Rhodopseudomonas palustris HaA2: one gene and its partner. Each later gene encodes a partner of the first gene's protein in a complex. Links are inferred from orthologs where the notes say so. Each region holds a gene or a part of one and is shown on either strand. Other genes may lie near its edges. The genes, in order: accB and accD.

Region 1 (11,861 bases):
CCCTCGAATCTGCATTCCACCGTCACATTGCCGGATTTACGCGAGCCAGGCCGCAATCCGGCGCACGGCTTCGCGCATATCGTCGGCCGAGCGGGCATAGGACAAACGGACGAAATTCATGCCACGCACCGGATCGAAATCGGTCCCGGGGGTGGCTGCGACATGCGCTTCCGCCAGCATCCGCTTGGTGAAGACGAAACTGTCGGAGGTGAATTTCGAGACGTCCGCGTAGAGATAGAACGCGCCGTCGGCCGGCAGGAAATCCGTCAGGCCCGCTTGCGGCAAACCGGTGATCAGGATTTTGCGGTTCTCCTCGTAGCCGCGTTTCACCGCCTCCATCTCGGCACCGCCCTCGAACGCCGCTTCGGCCGCGATCTGCGACAGCGTCGGCACCGAGATCGCCAGATTCTGCTGCAGACGTTCGACCGGCCGCACCAGCGGCTCGGGCAGCACCATCCAGCCGACCCGCCAGCCGGTCATGCAGAAGTACTTCGAGAACGAATTGATCACGACGGCATTCGGCGACAGCTCGGCCGCGGTCACCGCCGGGAATGCGTAGTCGAGGCCGTGATAGATTTCGTCGGAAATGAACCGGATGCCCTCGCTCTCGGCGACGGCGATCAGTTCGGTCAGCGCGGCACGCGTCATCATCGTGCCGGTCGGATTCGCCGGGCTGGCGACCAGCACGCCCTTCAGCGGCGCCTTGCGATGGGCGGCGAGCAGCGCCTCGCCGGTCAACGCATGTCGCGTCTCGCTGTGGGTCTCGATCAGCACCGGCTCGCAGCCGAGCGCAGTGAGGATGTGGCGATACGGCGGATAGCCGGGCACCGTCACCGCGACCCGATCGCCGGGTTCGAACAGCGCCAGGAACGACAGGATGAAGGCGCCGGAGGACCCGGTGGTGACGACGATGCGGTCCGGATCGACGTCGGCGCCGTAGACGTCGCGATAGTGCCGCGCGATCCGCGCGCGCAGCGAGGGAATGCCGAGCGCCGACGTGTAGTCGATGCGGCCCTGCTCCAGCGCCTGATGCGCGGCGGCGAGCGCCGTGCGTGGTGCCGACGCCCACGGCTGACCGACCTCCATGTGGATGACGTGACCGCCGGCGGCCTCGATCCGTTCCGCGGCCGCCATCACGTCCATCACCATGAAGGGCGGCACATCGCTCCGGGCGGACGCTGTCAACGATCGAATCGCCGCGGCTGTCGTGGTCGCATCGCGCATTGAAATCTGCTACTCCCGCGCGGTTCGGTTCGGCGAAACCCGGCGGCGTCGCGCTGCTGCCGTATTGCTGGGCTGATCAGGGGATATCCGTTATTCGAACCTCGGCCAATGCCCAATGTGATGATTGAAACTCTGCCCGGAGGATTGCGCCGGAAGGCCTGCGCGCAGGCGTCGCGGCTGGTGGCGATCCTGAGCGCCGCCGCGCTGGCGCTCGCCCCGGTTCCCGGCCTCGCGCAGGCGCCGCAGCCGAAGGGGCCGCCGCTGCTGCGCGACACCGAGATCGAGAATCTGCTGCGCGACTATACGCGACCGATCCTGCGCGTCGCCGGCCTCGAAAAGCAGAACATCCAGATCGCCATCATCAACGATCCGAATTTCAACGCCTTCGTCGCCGACGGCCGCCGCATCTTCGTCAATTACGGTGCGCTGATGCAGTCGCAAACCCCGAACCAGTTGATCGGCGTGCTGGCGCACGAGACCGGCCATCTCGCCGGCGGCCATCTGTCCAAGCTCCGCACCCAGCTCGCGCAAGCACAGACGCAGATGATCGTGGCGATGCTGCTCGGCGTCGGCGCGATGGTGGCGGGCTCCAAGGCCGGCCCGAACAGCGGCGCCGGCAATATCGGTGCGGCCGCGATCTCGGCGCCGCAGGAATTGATCCGGCGCAATCTGCTGTCCTATCAGCGGCAGCAGGAAGAGAACGCCGACAAGGCCGCAGTGAAATTTCTCGACGCCACCGGCCAGTCGGCGAAGGGCATGTACGAAACGTTCCGTCGTTTCACCGACGAGAGCCTGTTCGCCGCGCGCGGCGCCGATCCTTATGCGCAGTCGCATCCGATGCCGGCCGAACGCGTCCGCGCGCTGGAAGAGCTGGCGCGCTCCAGCCCGAATTGGGACAAGAAGGACGACGCCGCACTGCAGCTCCGCCACGACATGATGCGTGCCAAGACGTCCGGCTTCATGGAGCGTCCCGACACCGTTTACCGGCGCTATCCGTCGTCGAACACCAGCCTGCCCGCGCGCTACGCCCGCGCCATCTCGACCTATCTGCACGGCGATCCGCGCTCGGCGCTGGCCCAGATCGACGGCCTGATTCAGGCCGAGCCGAACAATCCCTATTTCTACGAGTTGCGCGGCCAGGCGCTGCTCGAGGGCGGTCGGCCGCAGGAAGCGATCGCGCCACTGCGCAAGGCGTTGTCGCTCAGCCGCAGCGCCCCGCTGATCGAGATGCTGCTCGGCCAGGCGCTGGTGGCCTCGGGCAGCGCCGCCTCGACCGAAGAGGCGATCCGGATTCTGAAGTCGGCGCTGTCGCGCGAGGCTGAAGCGCCGCTCGGCTACAGCCAACTCGCGATGGCCTATGGCCGCAAGGGCGACTACGCCGAAGCCGATCTCGCGTCGGCCCAGGCGGCCTTTCTGCGCGGCGACAACAAGACCGCGCGCGCACTCGCGGCGCGCGCCAAGACCCGCTTCCCGGTCGGCTCGCCGGGCTGGGTCAAGGCGGACGATATCGTCGAAGCGAAATCAACATCCAAATAGCGCACTGCGTGTGATTGCGGATCACACGCAGCATCGGCCGCGCACGGGCGCAGTCTGGGCCATGTCAAATACATCGCGGCGACAAAGTGTCTCGATGTTTGCCATGCTGCGCCCTCGCGCCTAGAGTCGCGCGGCGACCAAAAGAGGGAGAGACATCCATGATGAAATCGAGGACGCAAGACGGCGGCACTGCGCGCAAGCTGATCACGCGCGCGTTGGCGGGCGTCATGCTGCTGACGATGTACGGCTTCGGCATGATCGCGACCACGGGCTTGGCGATGACGGCGAGCGTGACGCCGGCCCACGCACAGCGCGGCCGCGGACGTGGCGGAGGACGCGGTGGTGGGCGTGGACGTGGCTGGGGTGGCGGCGGCAATGCCGGCGCAGCGATCGGGCTCGGCATCGGCGCCGCGATCATCGGCGGCGCGATCGCGGCAAGTGCCGCGGAAGAGTCCCGCCGCCGCGATGCGATCGGCTACTGCGCGCAGCGCTACCGCTCGTTCAACCCGGCGACCATGACCTATATCGGCAACGACGGCCGGGCTCGCCCCTGCCCGTAGTCGAAATGCGTGGTTGATCTGCGTTGAAAGCACTGACCACGGTGCGCGATCGTTCGCTATAATGAAGTGGTGATCGCGCACCGCGCCGCCTCGATACGGCTCGAGCCGTTCCCGCTTTCACGGTGCCAAAAAGCGTCGCTACTGTCGGGCTTCCCCGCGCCGCGCGCGGGCTTGCTCATTTCATAGGCACACAGGAGTTCGATCAATGTCTCTCCACATCGGCGACACCGCGCCCGATTTCACCGCCGACACCACCCAGGGGCCGATTTCGTTTCACGACTTCATCGGCGATTCCTGGGTCTTCTTCTTCAGCCATCCCGCCGACTTCACGCCGGTCTGCACCACCGAGATGGGCAGAACCTCGAAGCTCGCGCAACAGTTCGCCGCCCGCAACGTCAAGCCGATCGGGCTGTCGACCGACACCGTCGACGAGCACCTCAAATGGATCGCGGACGTCAACGACACCCAGCAGACCGATCTGCAATTCCCGATCGTCGCCGACAAGGAGCTGAAGGTCGCCAAGCTCTACGACATGATCCACCCGAACCAGAGCAACACCGCGGCGGTGCGTTCGGTGTTCATCATCGATCCGAACAAGAAAGTCCGCCTGACCATGACCTACCCGATGAATGTCGGGCGCAACTTCGACGAGATCCTGCGCGTGATCGATGCGCTGCAGATGGCCGACAAGTACACCGTCGCCGCGCCGGCCGACTGGCGCCCAGGCGACAAGGTGATCATCCCGCTGTCGCTGCAGGGCGAAGACGCCGTGAAGGCATTCCCCCAGGGCTGGGATGCGCCGCGTCCCTATCTGCGCCTGACCACCGTCAAGTAGCCCGCGGCACCCCACAGTCAGACGGCGCCGGCGGTCGTGACGACGAACGCCGGCGCCGGCCCCGATCGCCACCGCCGCCGCCGCATCGCGGCCGGCGGGTTTTCGGCGCGCCTGACCGACACGTGTTCACAAATTGCGCGTATTTGGGCGGGAAAAGCGCTATGAAGCACACGAATCCGTGCGCCGATCGTGTCCGATTTCTGCCCTGAAGGGATTGCCCATGCCGTCGTTCCGTCCGTTTGCCGCCGCCCTGCTCGCGCTCTTGTTGGTCGGCGCGCCAGTTGCCGCCGCGGCGCAGAAATTCTCCGACGAGCAGCGCAGCCAGATCGAACAGATCATCAAGGACTATCTGGTGTCTCACCCCGAGGTGCTGGAAGAAGCGTCCGACGAATTGGGCAAGCGGCAGGCCAACGCCGCGGCCGAAAAGCACCAGGCCGCGATCAAGGACAACGCCGAAGCGATCTTCAATTCGCCGCGCGGCATCACGCTCGGCAACAAGGACGGCGACGTCACCTTCGTCGAATTCTTCGATTACAATTGCGGCTACTGCAAGCGCGCGATGACCGACATGATCGCGCTGATGAAGGAAGATCCCAAGCTCAAGATCGTGCTGAAGGAATTTCCGGTGCTCGGCCCGCCCTCGGTCGAGGCGGCGCAGGTTGCGATCGCGGTGCGGATGCAGACTCCCGATGGTAAGAAGTATCTCGACTTCCACCAGAAGCTGATGGGCGGCCGCGGTCAGGCCGACAAGGCCCGCGCGATGGCGGCCGCCAAGGAGGCCGGCTTCGACATGGCCCGGCTCGAGAAGGACATGGCGAGCCCGGAAGTCCGCGCCACCATCGAGGAGAGCTTCAAGCTCGCCGAAGCGATGGGCATGAACGGCACGCCGAGCTACGTGATCGGCAAGCAGGTGGTGGTCGGCGCAGTCGGCCTCGACACGCTGCGCCAGAAGGTGGCGCTCGCCCGCTGCGGCAAGGAGAAGTGCTGAGCCCTGCGGGATCCGCGGGCGACCCGACGACGTCGCTGATTGGGAACTCCCGAGGTCGCCGCCTCACGGCGATCTTGCGCAGGCGGTGTTGCGGCCATCGTGTCGAGTCCGGTCGTCTACGACGGAAAATCGGCCTCTGCGACATGGACACGGTCGGCATGGAGCGACCATTCCTTCAGCCGCTCCATCTGACAGAATTTTTCTTTGGCGATCTCGGTCGCGTCGCGGCTGTTCGCCGCCTCGATCTCCAGGGAGCTCTGGCAAATCTCGGCCTGCCGGCCGTTCTCGCCGAGGATGTCCTTCATGAATCGCACAGTATAGCGGGCCATAGTGCCTCCCGTTTAAGCGTCTTCTTCATTCAAGACACATGCCTGATATCAGGCGCGTCCGACCGCGGGCATGTTGCTCGGGCGGTGGGGCATCGTGCGCATCGGCGCGTCGGAGACGCGCCGGATCGTCATTTCGGAGACTACGCCTCCCGTTTCCGGATGCCAAAACAAAACCGCGACAACGCTCGTCAAGTTTGGTCGCGGCTGCCGGATCGGCGCTGGTCTTTCAATGAAATGATCTCGCCCTGCGATTGTTCCACGCGAACCCCGCCGATCGGATCGCCGCCCGCAAGCGAAGATGCGAAATCGGGACGAGCAGACGGCATTATCTGTGTGCCGATCAGCCACCCACAACCGCTCTCGCGGAGCCCTCTGCAAACGGATCGCAAGCACTTCCCGGCGCTTGCCTCGGCATGCTCGTCCAAAGCATCACCCGATTCAGGCTCCGCTGGACCGTGTTCAGGCTTCCCCTCAGCCGTGAGGTTACCTATAACGCCGACAATCAAGTGAATTTTGCCCGGACCGGTGCTGCAGCGCCGGATTTCGGCCCGACGGCGCGTCCGCCGGAGACCTTCGCTGACATTGCCGGAAAGTCGGATGCCTCAAACGATTTACGTGCTCAATGGCCCGAACTTGAATCTGCTCGGGACCCGGGAGCCGGCGATTTACGGCCACGCGACGCTGGCCGACGTCGAACGATTGTGCACCGAGACCGCTGCCAGTTGTGGTCTTTCAGCCGTTTGCCGGCAGTCCAACCACGAGGGCGAGTTGATCGACTGGATCCACCAGGCGCGCGACGAGCAGGCGGTGGGAATTGTGCTCAACGCCGGCGGCTACACCCACACCTCGGTGGCGCTGCATGACGCGCTCGTCGGCGTGCAGATCCCGGCGGTGGAAGTCCACGTCTCCAACGTCTTCGCCCGCGACAGCTTCCGCCATCATTCCTTCATCGCGAAGGCCGCCTTTGCCAGCCTGTGCGGCTTCGGCATCGACGGCTACCGGCTGGCCATCCTCGGCCTCGCCGCGAAAATCGGTACCAGCGCCAAGGCCTGACCCGAGGCCGGACCCGCCCCACTCACTCAAGACATCTGGATCGAAACATGGCCCGCCAGCCTGACACCAAGACCGCCGCCAAGCCGAAGGACGCCGCAACCGAGGACAAGGCGGCGATCGACGACAGCACGCTGATCCGCGATCTCGCGCTGCTGCTCGACGAGACCAACCTCACCGAGATCGAGATCGAGCGCGCCGGGCTTCGCGTCCGCGTCGCCCGCAACGTCAGCATCGCCGCCTCGGTGCCGATGGGCTACGCCCCGACGTCCGCCGCAGGAGGCGCGATCACTGCGATCGAGACCGCGGCGATCGACATCGCCAAGCATCCTGGCGTGGTGCCCTCGCCGATGGTCGGCACCGTGTATTGGGCACCCGAGCCCGGCGCCAAGCCGTTCATCGAGGTCGGCTCCCGGGTGTCCGCCGGCGAGACGCTGTTCATCATCGAGGCGATGAAGACCATGAACCAGATCCCGTCGCCGCGGGCCGGCACCGTCACCCAGATCCTCGTCGAGGACGGCCAACCGGTCGAGTTCGGCGAGCCGCTGGTGGTGGTCGAATAGCGAGTCGCGAATGGCGAGTGGCGAATAGAGCTGCATCGCAACGCCATCCGCCCCCCATTCGCCACTCGCCATTTGCAATTCGCCTCTCAATCCGGTGGCCCCGATGTTCGATAAAATTCTCATAGCCAATCGCGGCGAGATCGCTCTGCGGGTTCTGCGTGCGTGCAAGGAACTGGGCATTGCCACGGTCGCCGTGCATTCGACCGCCGACGCGGACGCGATGCATGTCCGGCTCGCGGACGAAAGCGTCTGTATCGGCCCGCCGCCGTCCAAGGACAGCTATCTCAACATCCCGGCGCTGCTGGCGGCCTGCGAGATCACCGGCGCCGACGCGGTGCATCCGGGCTATGGATTTCTATCCGAGAATGCCCGTTTCGCCGAGATTCTCGCCGACCACAATCTGCATTTCATCGGCCCCAAGGCCGAGCACATCCGGCTGATGGGCGACAAGATCGAGGCGAAGAAGACCGCCAGGCGCCTGGGCATCCCCGTGGTGCCGGGCTCGGACGGCGCGGTCGGCCCGGACGACGACGCGATGTCGATCGCCAGGGAGATCGGCTTTCCGGTGCTGGTCAAGGCCGCCGCCGGCGGCGGTGGCCGCGGCATGAAGGTCGCGCACACCGCCGAAGACCTGTCGATGGCGATCTCGACCGCGGGCAACGAGGCCAAGGCCGCCTTCGGCGACGCCTCGGTCTATCTGGAGAAGTATCTGCAGAAGCCGCGCCACATCGAAATCCAGGTGCTGGGTGACGGCCGCGGCGGCGCGATCCATCTCGGCGAGCGTGACTGCTCGCTGCAGCGGCGGCACCAGAAGGTCTGGGAAGAGAGCCCCTCCCCGGTGATCAGCGCGGAAGCCCGCGCCCGGATCGGCGGCATCTGCGCCAAGGCGATGCAGGACATGAGCTATGTCGGCGTCGGCACCATCGAATTCCTCTACGAGGACGGCGAATTCTACTTCATCGAGATGAACACCCGGATCCAGGTCGAGCATCCGGTCACGGAGATGATCACCGGGATCGATCTGGTGCTGGAGCAGATCCGGATCGCCGCCGGCGGCGACCTGCCGGTGTCGCAGGACGAGATCGTGCTCAACGGCCACGCCATCGAGTGCCGGATCAACGCCGAGAATCCGGTGAGCTTCCGGCCGTCGCCGGGCAAGATCGCGCGTTATCATCCACCCGGCGGCCTCGGCGTCCGGATCGATTCCGCAGTCTTCCAAGGCTACACCATCCCGCCTTATTACGACTCGCTTGTCGGCAAGCTGATCGTCCACGGCAAGACCCGCGGCGAGTGCCTGATGCGGCTGCGGCGGGCGCTGGACGAGATGGTGGTCGACGGCATCGAGACCACACTGCCGCTGTTCCGCGCACTGGTGCGGGAACCGGGGATCATCGACGGCGATTATCATATCCACTGGCTGGAGCAGTATCTCGCCGGCGTCGCCCTCGAGGGCCGCTGAAGAATATTTGCGTCGGGCGTGGAACCAAGTTCCGGCTCCCGCGTTAGCGTGGCTGCAGATTTGGCCGCCTTGCGGGGATTGTTCTTGCTTTGTTTCAAATGGTCGGAGACCGCGCGGTGACGCCGGAATCCACGCGGCGACGCGCTTTCATCCAGATCACGTTGCTGTCGCTGTCTTTTGCCGTGCTGGTTCTGATCAGCGTCGCCTCGGTGTTTCTGTTGCAGAAAGCCCGGGAGGACAGCGCCTGGGTCGCCCACACGCTCGAAGTCGAGAACCAGATTTCCCTCGCCCAGCTGCAGATGCGCCGTGCCGAAAGCGCGGAGCGAGGCTTTCTGCTGACGAGTCAGCCTGAATTCGTCGAAGAGTTCGAGAATTCCTCCGGCCAGGTGGTGCCGATGCTGCAACGCCTGCAGCAGCGGGTAGCCGACAATCCGGTGCAGCGCGGGTTGGTCGACAAGAGCATCGTCATCGCACAGGCGAGGATCGAGCGGTTCAGGGAACTGATCGCGCTCGCGCAGGCGGACCGCGCCGAGGAAGCTCGGCGCATCGTGCGCGCCGAAAGCGGCCGTGAGGCCATGAACCAGTTCGCCAACTTCATGGCGGCGATGCGGGCCGAAGAAAACAAGCTATTCGTGATGCGGACGGCGGCGGCCGATCGCAGCCAGTCTCTGGCGTCGATCGTCACCACCACCGGCTCCGGCCTGGTGCTGGTGCTGGCCGGGCTCTCGATCTTCCTGGTGCGGCGCTCCGCGCGCGCCCGTGACGACGCCGAAGCGCTGCTACGCGAGAACAATCTCAACCTCGAGAGCACCGTGTCCGAGCGCACCGCCGACCTGCGCGAGGCCAACGAAGAGATCCAGCGCTTCGCCTATATCGTGAGCCACGATTTGCGCTCGCCGCTGGTGAACATCATGGGATTCACCAGCGAGCTCGAAGAACTGCGCAGCGACATCTTTCGCCGCATCGCCACGCTGAGCCGCGAAGTCGCCGACAAGCAGATGCCGGAGAAGGCCGACAGCGACGGCGAGCCGGAGCTGCAGCCGGCCGACCAACAATTGTCGGAGGACTTCACCGAGGCACTCGCCTTCATCAAATCGTCGATCGGCAAGATGGACCGGCTGATCAGCGCGATCCTCAACCTCACGCGCGAAGGCCGCCGTCAGTTCCAGCCGGTTTCGATCGACACCCGGGAGCTGATCGAGAACATCGTCTCGACGGTGGCGCATCAGGCCGCCGAGGCCAACGCCGAGATCCGCATCGAGCCGTTGCCGGAAATCGTCAGCGACCGCCTCGCGCTCGAACAGATCTTTTCGAATCTCATCGACAACGCTCTGAAATATCTCAGGAACGGTGTCCCCGGAGACATCCGGATCCGCGGTCGCCAGAAGCTCGGCTTCGCGATCTTCGAGATCGCCGACAACGGACGGGGGATCGATCCCAAGGACCATCAGAGAATCTTTGATCTTTTCCGCCGTGCCGGTACACAGGACAGGCCGGGTCAGGGGATCGGGCTCGCTCATGTTCGCGCGCTCGTGCGCCGCCTGGGTGGAACCATGTCGGTGTCCTCGGCGCTCGGCGAGGGCTCGACCTTCACCATCACCTTGCCGATGAAATGGACCACGGCCACCAAACGGGAACCCCGCTCATGAGTAACCCAGTCACCATCATCATGATCGAGGACGACGAGGGCCACGCGCGCCTGATCGAGCGCAATATTCGCCGGTCCGGCGTCAACAACGAGATCGTTCCGTTCACGTCCGGTACAGCCGCGCTGAACTACCTGTTCGGGGCCGACGGCTCGGGCATCGAGCATCAGAATCGCGCGCTCCTGGTGCTGCTCGATCTCAACCTCCCCGACACCAGCGGCATCGATATTCTCCGGCGCGTCAAGGAAAACGATCATCTCAAATGCACGCCCGTCGTGGTGTTGACCACCACCGACGACGCGCAGGAAATCAAGCGTTGCTACGAGCTCGGCTGCAACGTCTACATCACCAAGCCGGTGAACTACGAGAGCTTCGCCAACGCGATCCGTCAGCTCGGCCTGTTCTTTTCCGTGATCCAGGTCCCTCAAACCGAGGCTCCATGACTCCTGCTGCTGCGCCGACTCTGCTGTATATCGACGACGACGAGGCGCTCGGGCGCCTGGTCTCACGCGGCCTGAAGCGACAGGGTTTCTGCGTCGAGCACGTGCTGAGCGGCGAGGCGGGGCTGGAGCGATTGCGCAAGGGCGGCGTCGACGTGGTGGCGCTGGATCAGTACATGCCCGGCCTCGACGGGCTGGAAACGCTGGAGCAGATCCAGAACATTCCGGATGCGCCGCCGGTGGTCTTCGTTACCGCATCGCAGGATTCCAGCATCGCCGTGACCGCGCTGAAGGCCGGCGCCGCGGATTATCTGGTGAAAGATACCCAGGGCGACTTCGTCCCCCTGCTCCAGGTCGCCGCCGATCAGGCGCTGCGCCAAGCCGTGATCCGCAAGGCCCGCGACGACGCCGAAGCCGAAGTCCGCGCCTCGCGTGATCGCTATGCGGCGCTGGCCGCAGAGCGCGAAATGCTGCTGCGCGAGGTCAACCACCGGGTCGGCAATTCGCTGCAGATCATCGCGTCGCTGCTGCATCTGCAGGCTTCGTCCAGCAAGGAGAGCGAGGTCAAGGCGGCGCTCACCAACGCGATGGGCCGCGTCGCTGCGGTGGCGCAAGTCCACCGCCGGCTCTACACCTCGCACGACCTCAAGAGCGTGATGCTGAACCAGTATCTCGAAGCGTTGCTCGAGGATTTGCGTCGTTCGGCCGAAGGCAACCGGATGTCGCGCCTGACGCTCGATGCGGAGGCGGTCGAGATCGATCCCGACCGCGCGGTCGCGATCGGCATCGTCGTCAACGAGTTGGTGATGAACGCGGTGAAGTACGCCTATCCGGAAGGCAAGGGCCCGATCCACGTGGTGCTGAAGGCCCAGGGCGACGACCTCGAACTCGCAATTTCCGATGACGGCGTCGGTCTTGCGGTCAAGGCCAATCCGCACTCGACCGGCATGGGCCAGCGCATCGTCAATGCGATGGCGACCAAGCTCGACGCCAGCGTCGAGCGCGACCCCGCGCATGCCGGCACCCGCATGGTGCTGCGATTCCGCCGCACCAACATCGCCGCGCCGACGCCGGCCATCGCGTAGTCGGCCGCCCCGCCAAATCGGGCCACGAATCCGGCCGCACTATCCCAAAGCCGCCTTGCCATTTTGCCGGAGCTCGGGCAGGTTCCGCGCGCGCCGCTGCGGGAACGCGGCGGAATCTTCTCATCACATCAGGGACTTTGCTTTCG
Region 2 (8,957 bases), 2.7 Mb from region 1 along the record:
TCGCCCAGCGCGGCGGCGGCGACGCGGCCACCATCGGCATTATGGCCGCCGTCGAGCCACAGCTCGCAGCCTTGCGGCGCGTCATCGAGCAGTGTGCCCGACGTCAGCCGCTGCATCCGCGCCGGCCATTCCGCGGCGAGCAGCCCGGCCTGATAGGCGGCCTGATCGATGGCGAAGCGCTGCTGCGCGCGCAGCGCCGCGATCGCCAGCCCGGCATTGTCGATCTGATGCCGTCCGAACAGCTTTGGCGCGGTGAGGTCCATCAGGCCGCGCTCGTCCTGATAGGCGAGGCGGCCGTGTTCGAGTTCGACATGCCAGTGCTGGCCGCGCGCGTGCAGCGGCGCGCGCAGCCGCTTGGCCTCGCGCTCGATCACCACCATCGCGTCGTCGGGTTGCTCGGCAACGATCACCGGCGCGTCGCGGCGGATGATGCCGGCCTTTTGGGCGGCGATCTCGGCGAGCGTCGGCCCGAGAAATTCGGTGTGATCGATCCCGATCGGCGTCAGCACGCAGGCGAGCGGATGCGCGATCACATTGGTGGCGTCGAGCCGGCCGCCGAGGCCGACTTCGAGCAGGACCACGTCGGCGGGATGCTGCGCGAACAGATACAACGCCGCGGCAGTCTCGATCTCGAACAGCGTGATCGGCGCGCCGTCATTGACCCGCTCGCAATGCGAAAGCGCGTCGGCCAGCTCTTCGTCGCTCACCAGCACGCCACCGCCCGGCCGCCCCAGCCGGATGGTCTCGTTGACGCGCACCAGATGCGGCGAAGTGTAGGCGTGGACGCAGAGGCCCGCGGCTTCGAGAATGGCGCGGAGAAAGGCGAGGGTGGAGCCCTTGCCGTTGGTGCCGGCGATATGGATCACCGGCGGCAATCGGCGTTCAGGGTAATCCAGCGCCGCCAGCAGCCGTTCGATTCGGCCGAGCGTCAGATCGATCTGCGCGGGATGCAGTCGCGCCAGGCGCGCGCGGAGGTCGCCGACCGAGGCTGACGGCTTTGGCGTTGTCGCTGCGCTCACGCCTGCGGCGCGGCCGGCGGCGGCGCCGGCTCGGGCGGCGTCGCCACGATCTCGGTCGCGACGGCCTCGATATCCTGGGCATCGTCGTCGACGACGGCCGGCTCTTCGACGGCGGGCAGCGGCGTCTTGGTCAGGATCCGGCACAGCCGCGCCAGCGTCGGGCGCAGCTCGTGGCGGTGCACCACCATGTCGACCATGCCGTGGTCGCGCAGATATTCGGCGCGCTGGAAGCCGTCCGGCAGCTTCTCGCGGATGGTCTGCTCGATCACCCGGGCGCCGGCGAAGCCGATCAGCGCCCCGGGCTCGGCCAGCTGGATGTCGCCCAGCATCGCGTAGGAGGCGGTGACGCCGCCGGTGGTCGGGTTGGTCAGCACCACGATGTAGGGCAGCCCCGCCTCGCGCAGCAGCTGCACCGCGACGGTGGTGCGCGGCATCTGCATCAGCGACAGGATGCCTTCCTGCATCCGCGCGCCGCCGGAGGCCGCGAACATGATGAAGGGCGCGTGCTTCTCGACCGCGAGCTCGAGGCCGCGGATGATCGCTTCGCCGGCCGCCATGCCGAGCGAGCCGCCCATGAAGTCGAAATCCTGCACGGCGGCGACGACGCCGAGGCCTTCGAGCTTGCCGTAGCCGACCTTCACCGCGTCATGGGCGCCGGTCTTGGCGCGGGCATCCTTGATGCGGTCGACATATTTGCGCTCGTCGCGGAATTTCAGCGGGTCGGCGGTCACTTCCGGCAGCGCTACATCGTACCAGGTCTCGTTGTCGAACACCGACCGCAGCCGCGCCGTCGCGCCCATGCGCATGTGATAGTTCGAGCCGGGAATGACGAACTGGTTCTGCTCGACGTCCTTGTAGAACACCAATTGTCCGGTATCCGGACATTTGATCCAGAGATTCTCCGGCGTTTCGCGCCGCAGGATGTTGCGGATCTTGGGACGGACGACGTTGGTCAGCCAGTTCATGATGGTCTCCGCGTCGCCCCCGGAAGGGCGTCGCCAGGGTCATTGCACTGTCGGGATATGGCGGCGGACAACGGCTCCGTCCAGACCATGGCCCGAATTGATGACTGCCTATTCGGCAGCCTGTTGGGCGCCGCGCACCCCGGCCGCAAGCGAGGCGACCAGATCCGCGACGGCCCCGACGGTCGCCTGAGTGGCGCGATTGTCGGTGTCGAGCGTCTTCTGCAGCGCGTCGATCAGGGCCGATCCGACCACCGCGCCGTCGGCCTGTGCGGCGATCGCGCGCGCCCCCTCGGGGGTGCGGATGCCGAAGCCGACGCAGACCGGCAGGTCGGTGTGGCGCTTGATCCGCGCCACCGCGTCGCCGACCGCGACCGAATCCGCCGAAGCCGAGCCGGTGATGCCGGTGATCGACACGTAATAGACGAAGCCCGAGGTGTTGGCGAGCACCGCCGGCAACCGCTTTTCGTCGGTGGTGGGCGTCGCCAGCCGGATGAAATTCAGCCCGGCCTTCATCGCCGGCAGGCACAGCTCGGCGTCTTCCTCGGGCGGCAGATCGACGATGATCAGCCCGTCGACCCCGGCCGCCTTGGCGTCGGCGAGAAACGCGTCGACGCCGTAGATGTAGATCGGATTGTAGTAGCCCATCAGCACCACTGGCGTAGTGGCGTCGTCCTTGCGGAAGTCGCCCACCAGCTCGAGCGTCTTGTGCAGCGTGGTGCCGCCGTGCAGCGCGCGCAAGCCGGCGGCCTGGATCGCCGGTCCGTCGGCCATCGGGTCGGTGAACGGCATGCCGATCTCGATGATGTCCGCGCCGGCCGTGGGTAGCGCCTTGAGCAGCTGCAGCGAGGTGGCGAGGTCGGGATCGCCCGCCATCACGAAGGTGACGAAGGCCGGGCGGCCTTCGCGCTTGAGCTGGGCGAAGCGGATGTCGATACGCGTAGTCATCAGAACTGGCCCCCGAGATGTTCGGCGACCGAAGCGAGATCCTTGTCGCCGCGGCCCGACATGTTGAGCACCATCACATGATCCTTCGGCAGGGGCGGGGCGAGGTCGCCGACTTTCGCCAGCGCATGGGCCGGCTCCAGCGCCGGGATGATGCCCTCCAGCCGGCAGCACAGCTTGAAGGCGTCGAGCGCCTCGGTGTCGGTGGCGGACATGAACTCGACGCGGCCGACATCGTGCAGCCAGGCGTGTTCCGGGCCGATGCCCGGATAGTCGAGGCCGGCCGAGATCGAATGCGCTTCCTGGATCTGGCCATCGGTGTCCATCAGCAGATAGGTGCGGTTGCCGTGCAGAACGCCGGGCTTGCCGCCGGCGATCGACGCCGCATGCAGCTTGCTGAGGCCGTGGCCCGCGGCCTCGACGCCGTAGATCGCGACGCTGCTATCATCCAGGAAGGGATGAAACAGTCCCATCGCATTGGAGCCGCCGCCGATGCAGGCGATCAGCGAATCCGGCAGCCGGCCTTCGGCTTCCATGATCTGCGCGCGCACTTCCTGGCCGATCACCGCCTGGAAGTCGCGCACCATCATCGGATAGGGGTGCGGGCCGGCGACGGTGCCGATGCAATAGAACGTGTCGTGGACGTTGGTGACCCAGTCGCGCAGCGCCTCGTTCATCGCGTCCTTGAGCGTGGCGGCGCCGGACGTCACCGGGCGGACTTCGGCGCCGAGCGCCTTCATCCGCAGCACGTTGGGCTGCTGCCGGTCGACGTCGACCGCGCCCATATAGACGACGCATTGCAGGCCGAATTTCGCGCACATCGTCGCGGTGGCGACGCCGTGCATGCCGGCGCCGGTTTCGGCGATGATCCGCGGCTTGCCCATCCGCCGCGCCAGCATGATCTGGCCGAGCACGTTGTTCACCTTGTGGGCGCCGGTGTGGTTGAGGTCCTCGCGCTTGAAGTAGATCTTGGCGCCGCCGAAATGCTCGGTCAGCCGCTCGGCGAAATACAGCGGCGACGGCCGGCCGACATAGTGCTTGAGGTAGCCGTCCATCTCGGCGCGGAACGCCGGATCGTCCTTGGCTTCCGCGTAGGCCTTTTCCAGCGCGAGGATCAGCGGCATCAGCGTCTCGGCGACGAAGCGGCCGCCGAAGATGCCGAAATGCCCGCGCTCGTCGGGACCGGATCGAAACGAGTTCGGCAGGATCTGGTTCATGTCAGGTCATCGTCTCTTCGCTGGCGCGCGTGGCGCGGATGAAGCTGCGGATCAATTCGGAATCTTTGACGCCGGGCGCCGTCTCGACGCCGGAGGACACGTCGATGCCGCCGGCGCGCGTCACCCGCAGCGCCTCGGCGACATTGCCGGGCGTGATGCCGCCGGACACCATGTACGGGACCGGCAGTGCGAGGCCGCTCAGCAGCGCCCAGTCGAACGGCACGCCGAGACCGCCGGGGCGGAGCGCGTCCTTCGGCGGCCGCGCGTCGAACAGGATGCGATCGGCTGCGGCGGCGTAAGCGGGCAGCGCCGCCAGATCATCAGCGGTGGCCACCGCCACGGCCTTCATCACCGGCAGCCCGAATGTCTGCCTGATCGCGCGAACCCGCTCGGGGCTTTCCTTGCCGTGAAGTTGCAGCAGATCCGGCGCGAGCGCGTCGACGACGTCGCGCAGCAGCGCGTCGCTGGCGTCGACCGTCAGCGCGACTTTCGCGGCGCGGCTGCCGACCTGGTCGCCGAGTGCGCGCGCGAGGTCGAACCCGACATGACGCGGCGAGGCCGGAAAGAACACGAAGCCGACCATGTCGGCGCCGGCCGCGACCGCCGCTTCGAGCGTGTCGCGGGTCGACAGGCCGCATATTTTGACGACGACGGACATGGGTTCGCGATCGGGGTTCGGCCGGCGACGAGGGGAGCCGGCAACACGACGGTGTTCTACAGCGCCGCGCTGGCCTTGTCGCGCCTGCCGGAGGCGGAACCCTGTTCCAGCAGCAGCATCCGCTTCGGCTCGCTTGGCGTCGGGGCGACGATGCTGGCGCGCAGATTGGCGAGCTGCGTCTTGGCCTCGATGGCTTCGGCCTGATGCCGCCGCGCCGCGCGCCGCCAATGCCGCTGCCGGAACCAGGTAGCGATCCCGCCGGCGATCACGCCCAGGATCGCGACGCCGATGATGAGGACGAACAACGGCATCTGCACGGTGCCCATCGGATCGCTGACATCGAGCGGATCGAACGACACCGAGACGAGATGGCGGTTGGCGACCGCGAAGACGATGAAAATCAGTCCGAGCGGGATCAGCACCAGGGCTGTCAGAAACTTCTGCATGTCGTTCTCGCTCGCCTTGCTCAGCAAACGGGCGTCGCGTTACGCGCCGGTATCAGTGTCGCCGGTCTCGCGGTTCAGCCGTTCGCGCATTTCCTTGCCGGTCTTGAAGAACGGCACGCTTTTCTGGTCGACCGGAACATGCGCGCCGGTCCGCGGATTGCGGCCGGCACGCGCCGGCCGATGCTTCACCGAAAACGCGCCGAAGCCGCGCAACTCGACCCGATCGCCGCGCGCCAGCGCGTCGACGATCTCGTCGAGGATCGCGTTGACGATGTTCTCGACGTCCCGCTGGTAAAGGTGCGGGTTGTGCTCGGCGATACGCTGAACGAGTTCGGATTTGATCATCGAGGGTGTGGTCCGTGCGTGCGGACCGCCATTTCCTTGAAAATACTGTGAACTGTCAAGACGCTAAATCAAATGAGGCGGGCTGGACAAAGTCGTCCGGCGGTGCTCGCACGATGCGGCTCGCGCTCATCCGCCGGGGTCGAAGCCGTGCGACGCCGGCCACCGATCGTCGTCAGCGGGTGCTACCCGGCACCCACAAAGCGAGCATGCCGTCGAGGCCCAGATGCATCGCGCCGGACTGCTCCACCTGTCGGGCGATCACGCCGAGGCCGAGCGCATCGAGCGTGATCGACGCTGCGGCCCGCAGAAATGTCAGGTCGCCGAATTGCGGCGACAGCTTGAAGTCGCGCACCGGCAGGCCGCTCTTGACCCGCTTCTCGGTTTCGAGCCACGCCACCGCGGTCTTCTCGTCGCCGAGCTGATCGATCAGCTTCAGACCCACCGCCTGTCGGCCGGTGAAGACGCGGCCGTCGGCGACGATGCCGAGCTGATCGTCGTCCATGGCGCGGCGCTGCTTCACCAGATCGCGAAACCACGCGTAGGAATCCCGCACCAGCGATTCCAGCGCGGCGCGCGCCTCGGGGCTGGTCGGCTCGAAGCCGTTCGGCGCGGCCTTCAGCGGCGACGACTTCACCTCCTCGACCTTGACGCCGACCGTCTTCATCAGTTCGGAGACGTTCGGATACTGAAACAGCACGCCGATCGAGCCGACCAGCGAACTCTGCTGGGCGATGATGTGATCGGAGGCGAGCGCGGCGATGTAGCCGCCCGACGCCGCCAGGCCTTCGACCACGACCACCATCGGCTTCTTGGCCTTCAGCCGCATCAGCGCGGTGTAGAGTTCTTCCGAGCCGGCGGTGGTGCCGCCCGGCGAATTGATGTGGACGATCACCGCGGCGCTGTTCGACTTCTCCAGCCGCTCCAGCGCCTCGACCCGTTCGGAGTTGCTGCGGATCAGTCCGTCGATCTTGATCCGCGCGATCGAACCGGAGGTCGTGAGCGCGGGGCCCGCCGGCGACACCATCGCGCCGACCGCGATCACGGCGCCGATCGCGACCAGAACCGCGGCGACCCGCCAGAACGTCAGCTTGCGACGAATGCGGCGGCGATCGACGATCACATCGGAATCAAGCGACATGGAGATTCTCCGGCGGAAGACTATTCACGGTTTTCAAAGGGGATCGTTGATTTCCCGTGACGGGAATACATCAATTGCGCCCCAATTTGAAGAAAACAAGGTGCGGGCGACGCGACGATCCGGTTTCCGCGCGAGGCCTTTCCTTCGTCATGGCCGGACCTGTCCCGCATCGACGTCTTTGCGGCGCGGAGTCCGTCAGGTCGTGGGCGTGGTGGTCGGCGATGGCGCGAGACAAACAGAAAGGGCCCCGGCGATGCCGGAGCCCTTGATGCTGTGAGCGGTAAGCCCGAGCTTACTTGTCGCGCTGCTTGAGCGCGGTGCCGAGAATGTCGCCCAGCGTCGCGCCCGAATCGGACGAGCCGTACTGTGCGATGGCTTCCTTCTCTTCCGCGACTTCCAGCGCCTTGATCGACACCTGGACCTTGCGGGCCTTCTTGTCGAACTGGATGACGCGGGCGTCGACCTTCTCACCGACCGCGAAGCGTTCGGCGCGCTGGTCGTTGCGATCGCGGGCCAGCTCCGAGCGCTTGATGAAGGTGGCGAAGTCGGTGCCGACGATCTGTACGTCGATGCCCGATTCCTTCACGTCCAGCACTTCGCAGGTCACGATCGCGCCCTTCTTGACGTCGCCCGGCTCGGCGAAGGGGTCGCCTTCGAGCTGCTTGACGCCGAGCGAGATGCGCTCCTTCTCGACATCGACGTCGAGGACGATGGCCTTGACCATGTCGCCCTTCTTGAAGTTGTCGATCACCTGCTCGCCCGGCTGCTTCCAGTCGAGGTCGGAGAGATGCACCATGCCGTCGACGTCGCCGTCGAGGCCGAGGAACAGGCCGAACTCGGTCTTGTTCTTGACTTCGCCTTCGACGGTCGAGCCGACCGGATACTTCTCGACGAACACTTCCCACGGGTTGCGCATCGTCTGCTTGAGGCCGAGCGAAATCCGGCGCTTGACCGAATCCACTTCGAGCACCTGCACTTCGACTTCCTGCGAAGTCGACACGATCTTGCCGGGGTGCATGTTCTTTTTGGTCCACGACATCTCGGAGACGTGGATCAGGCCTTCGATGCCCGGCTCGAGCTCGACGAACGCGCCGTAGTCGGTGATGTTGGTGACGCGGCCGGTGAAGCGCGCGTTCAGCGGGTACTTCGCCTCGATGCCCTGCCACGGATCGTCCAGCAGCTGCTTCATGCCGAGCGAAATGCGGTGGGTCTCGTGGTTGATCTTGATGATCTTGACCTTGACGGTCTGGCCGATCGTCAGCACTTCGGTCGGGTGGTTGACCCGGCGCCAGGCGATGTCGGTCACGTGCAGCAGGCCGTCGATGCCGCCGAGGTCGACGAACGCACCGTAATCGGTGATGTTCTTGACCACGCCGTCGATCACCTGACCCTCTTCGAGGTTCTGCACCAGCTCCTGGCGCTGCTCGGCGCGGGTCTCTTCGAGAACCGTGCGGCGCGACACCACGATGTTGCCGCGGCGGCGGTCCATCTTCAGAATCTGGAACGGCTGCGAGTTGTTCATCAGCGGCGCGACGTCGCGGATCGGACGGATGTCGACTTGGCTGCGCGGCAGGAACGCCACGGCGCCGTCGAGGTCGACCGTGAAGCCGCCCTTGACCTGGTTGAAGATGACGCCGAACACCTTCTCGTTGCCCTGGAAGGCCTTCTCGAGCTTGCCCCAGCTCTCTTCGCGGCGCGCCTTGTCGCGCGACAGAACGGCTTCGCCGAGCGCATTCTCGATCCGGTCGAGGAACACTTCGACGGTGTCGCCGACCTTCAATTCGCTGTCACGGCCGGGTCCTGCGAATTCACGCAGCGCCACGCGGCCTTCGGTCTTCAGGCCGACATCGATGACGGCCATGTCCTTTTCGATCGCGACGACGATGCCCTTGATGACGGAGCTTTCCTGCAGATTGCCGCCCGCAAAGGACTCGTCGAGCATCGCGGCGAAATCGTCGCGGGTCGGATTGTAAGTATCAGTCGAGGCCATTTGTTCTCCAGATGCGGATGTCGCCGGCAGTTCGGTTGAGGGACGTCTCGCGCGCGCAGTGTCAGGGGTCCGCGAACCTGACGACCGCCCTGCAAATCATTGCGGAGCGGGCCGGCAGCATGCCTGCACGGTCGAGCCGTTGATCCGATGTGATCGGATCGAGAAACTGTCATTCCAAGAAACGCGGGGCGCAGAACGAGAACGACAGGCCTCATTGAGGCCTGGGCGTTGTGCGTT

The links.
Region 2: the proteins of accB (region 1) and accD are in contact, whole or in part, in a solved structure (PDB 8UXZ), measured with the Escherichia coli proteins. The link is inferred for Rhodopseudomonas palustris HaA2 from one-to-one orthologs.

What each region holds. Positions count from the first base shown.
Region 1 is NC_007778.1:3,435,120-3,446,980, forward strand. The notes cover bases 5,461-8,328. They hold accB (acetyl-CoA carboxylase biotin carboxyl carrier protein), read left to right. Parts: upstream 5,461-6,572; coding sequence 6,573-7,085; downstream 7,086-8,328. Other genes in these bases: RPB_RS15210 (hypothetical protein), read right to left, coding at 5,461-5,472; aroQ (type II 3-dehydroquinate dehydratase), read left to right, coding at 6,070-6,525; accC (acetyl-CoA carboxylase biotin carboxylase subunit), read left to right, coding at 7,189-8,328. Also shown: RPB_RS15185 (pyridoxal phosphate-dependent aminotransferase), read right to left, coding at 37-1,224; RPB_RS15190 (M48 family metalloprotease), read left to right, coding at 1,345-2,760; RPB_RS15195 (BA14K family protein), read left to right, coding at 2,919-3,320; RPB_RS15200 (peroxiredoxin), read left to right, coding at 3,526-4,155; RPB_RS15205 (DsbA family protein), read left to right, coding at 4,376-5,143; more of RPB_RS15210, read right to left, coding at 5,260-5,460; more of accC, read left to right, coding at 8,329-8,544; RPB_RS15230 (sensor histidine kinase), read left to right, coding at 8,661-10,193; RPB_RS15235 (response regulator), read left to right, coding at 10,190-10,633; RPB_RS15240 (response regulator), read left to right, coding at 10,630-11,715. UniProt on the Escherichia coli protein: This protein is a component of the acetyl coenzyme A carboxylase complex; first, biotin carboxylase catalyzes the carboxylation of the carrier protein and then the transcarboxylase transfers the carboxyl group to form malonyl-CoA.
Region 2 is NC_007778.1:717,471-726,427, forward strand. The notes cover bases 1-2,939. They hold accD (acetyl-CoA carboxylase, carboxyltransferase subunit beta), read right to left. Parts: upstream 1,985-2,939; coding sequence 1,016-1,984; downstream 1-1,015. Other genes in these bases: RPB_RS03215 (bifunctional folylpolyglutamate synthase/dihydrofolate synthase), read right to left, coding at 1-1,019; trpA (tryptophan synthase subunit alpha), read right to left, coding at 2,093-2,929; trpB (tryptophan synthase subunit beta), read right to left, coding at 2,929-2,939. Also shown: more of trpB, read right to left, coding at 2,940-4,143; RPB_RS03235 (phosphoribosylanthranilate isomerase), read right to left, coding at 4,145-4,801; RPB_RS03240 (lipopolysaccharide assembly protein LapA domain-containing protein), read right to left, coding at 4,858-5,247; RPB_RS03245 (integration host factor subunit beta), read right to left, coding at 5,287-5,592; signal peptide peptidase SppA, read right to left, coding at 5,765-6,730; rpsA (30S ribosomal protein S1), read right to left, coding at 7,023-8,720.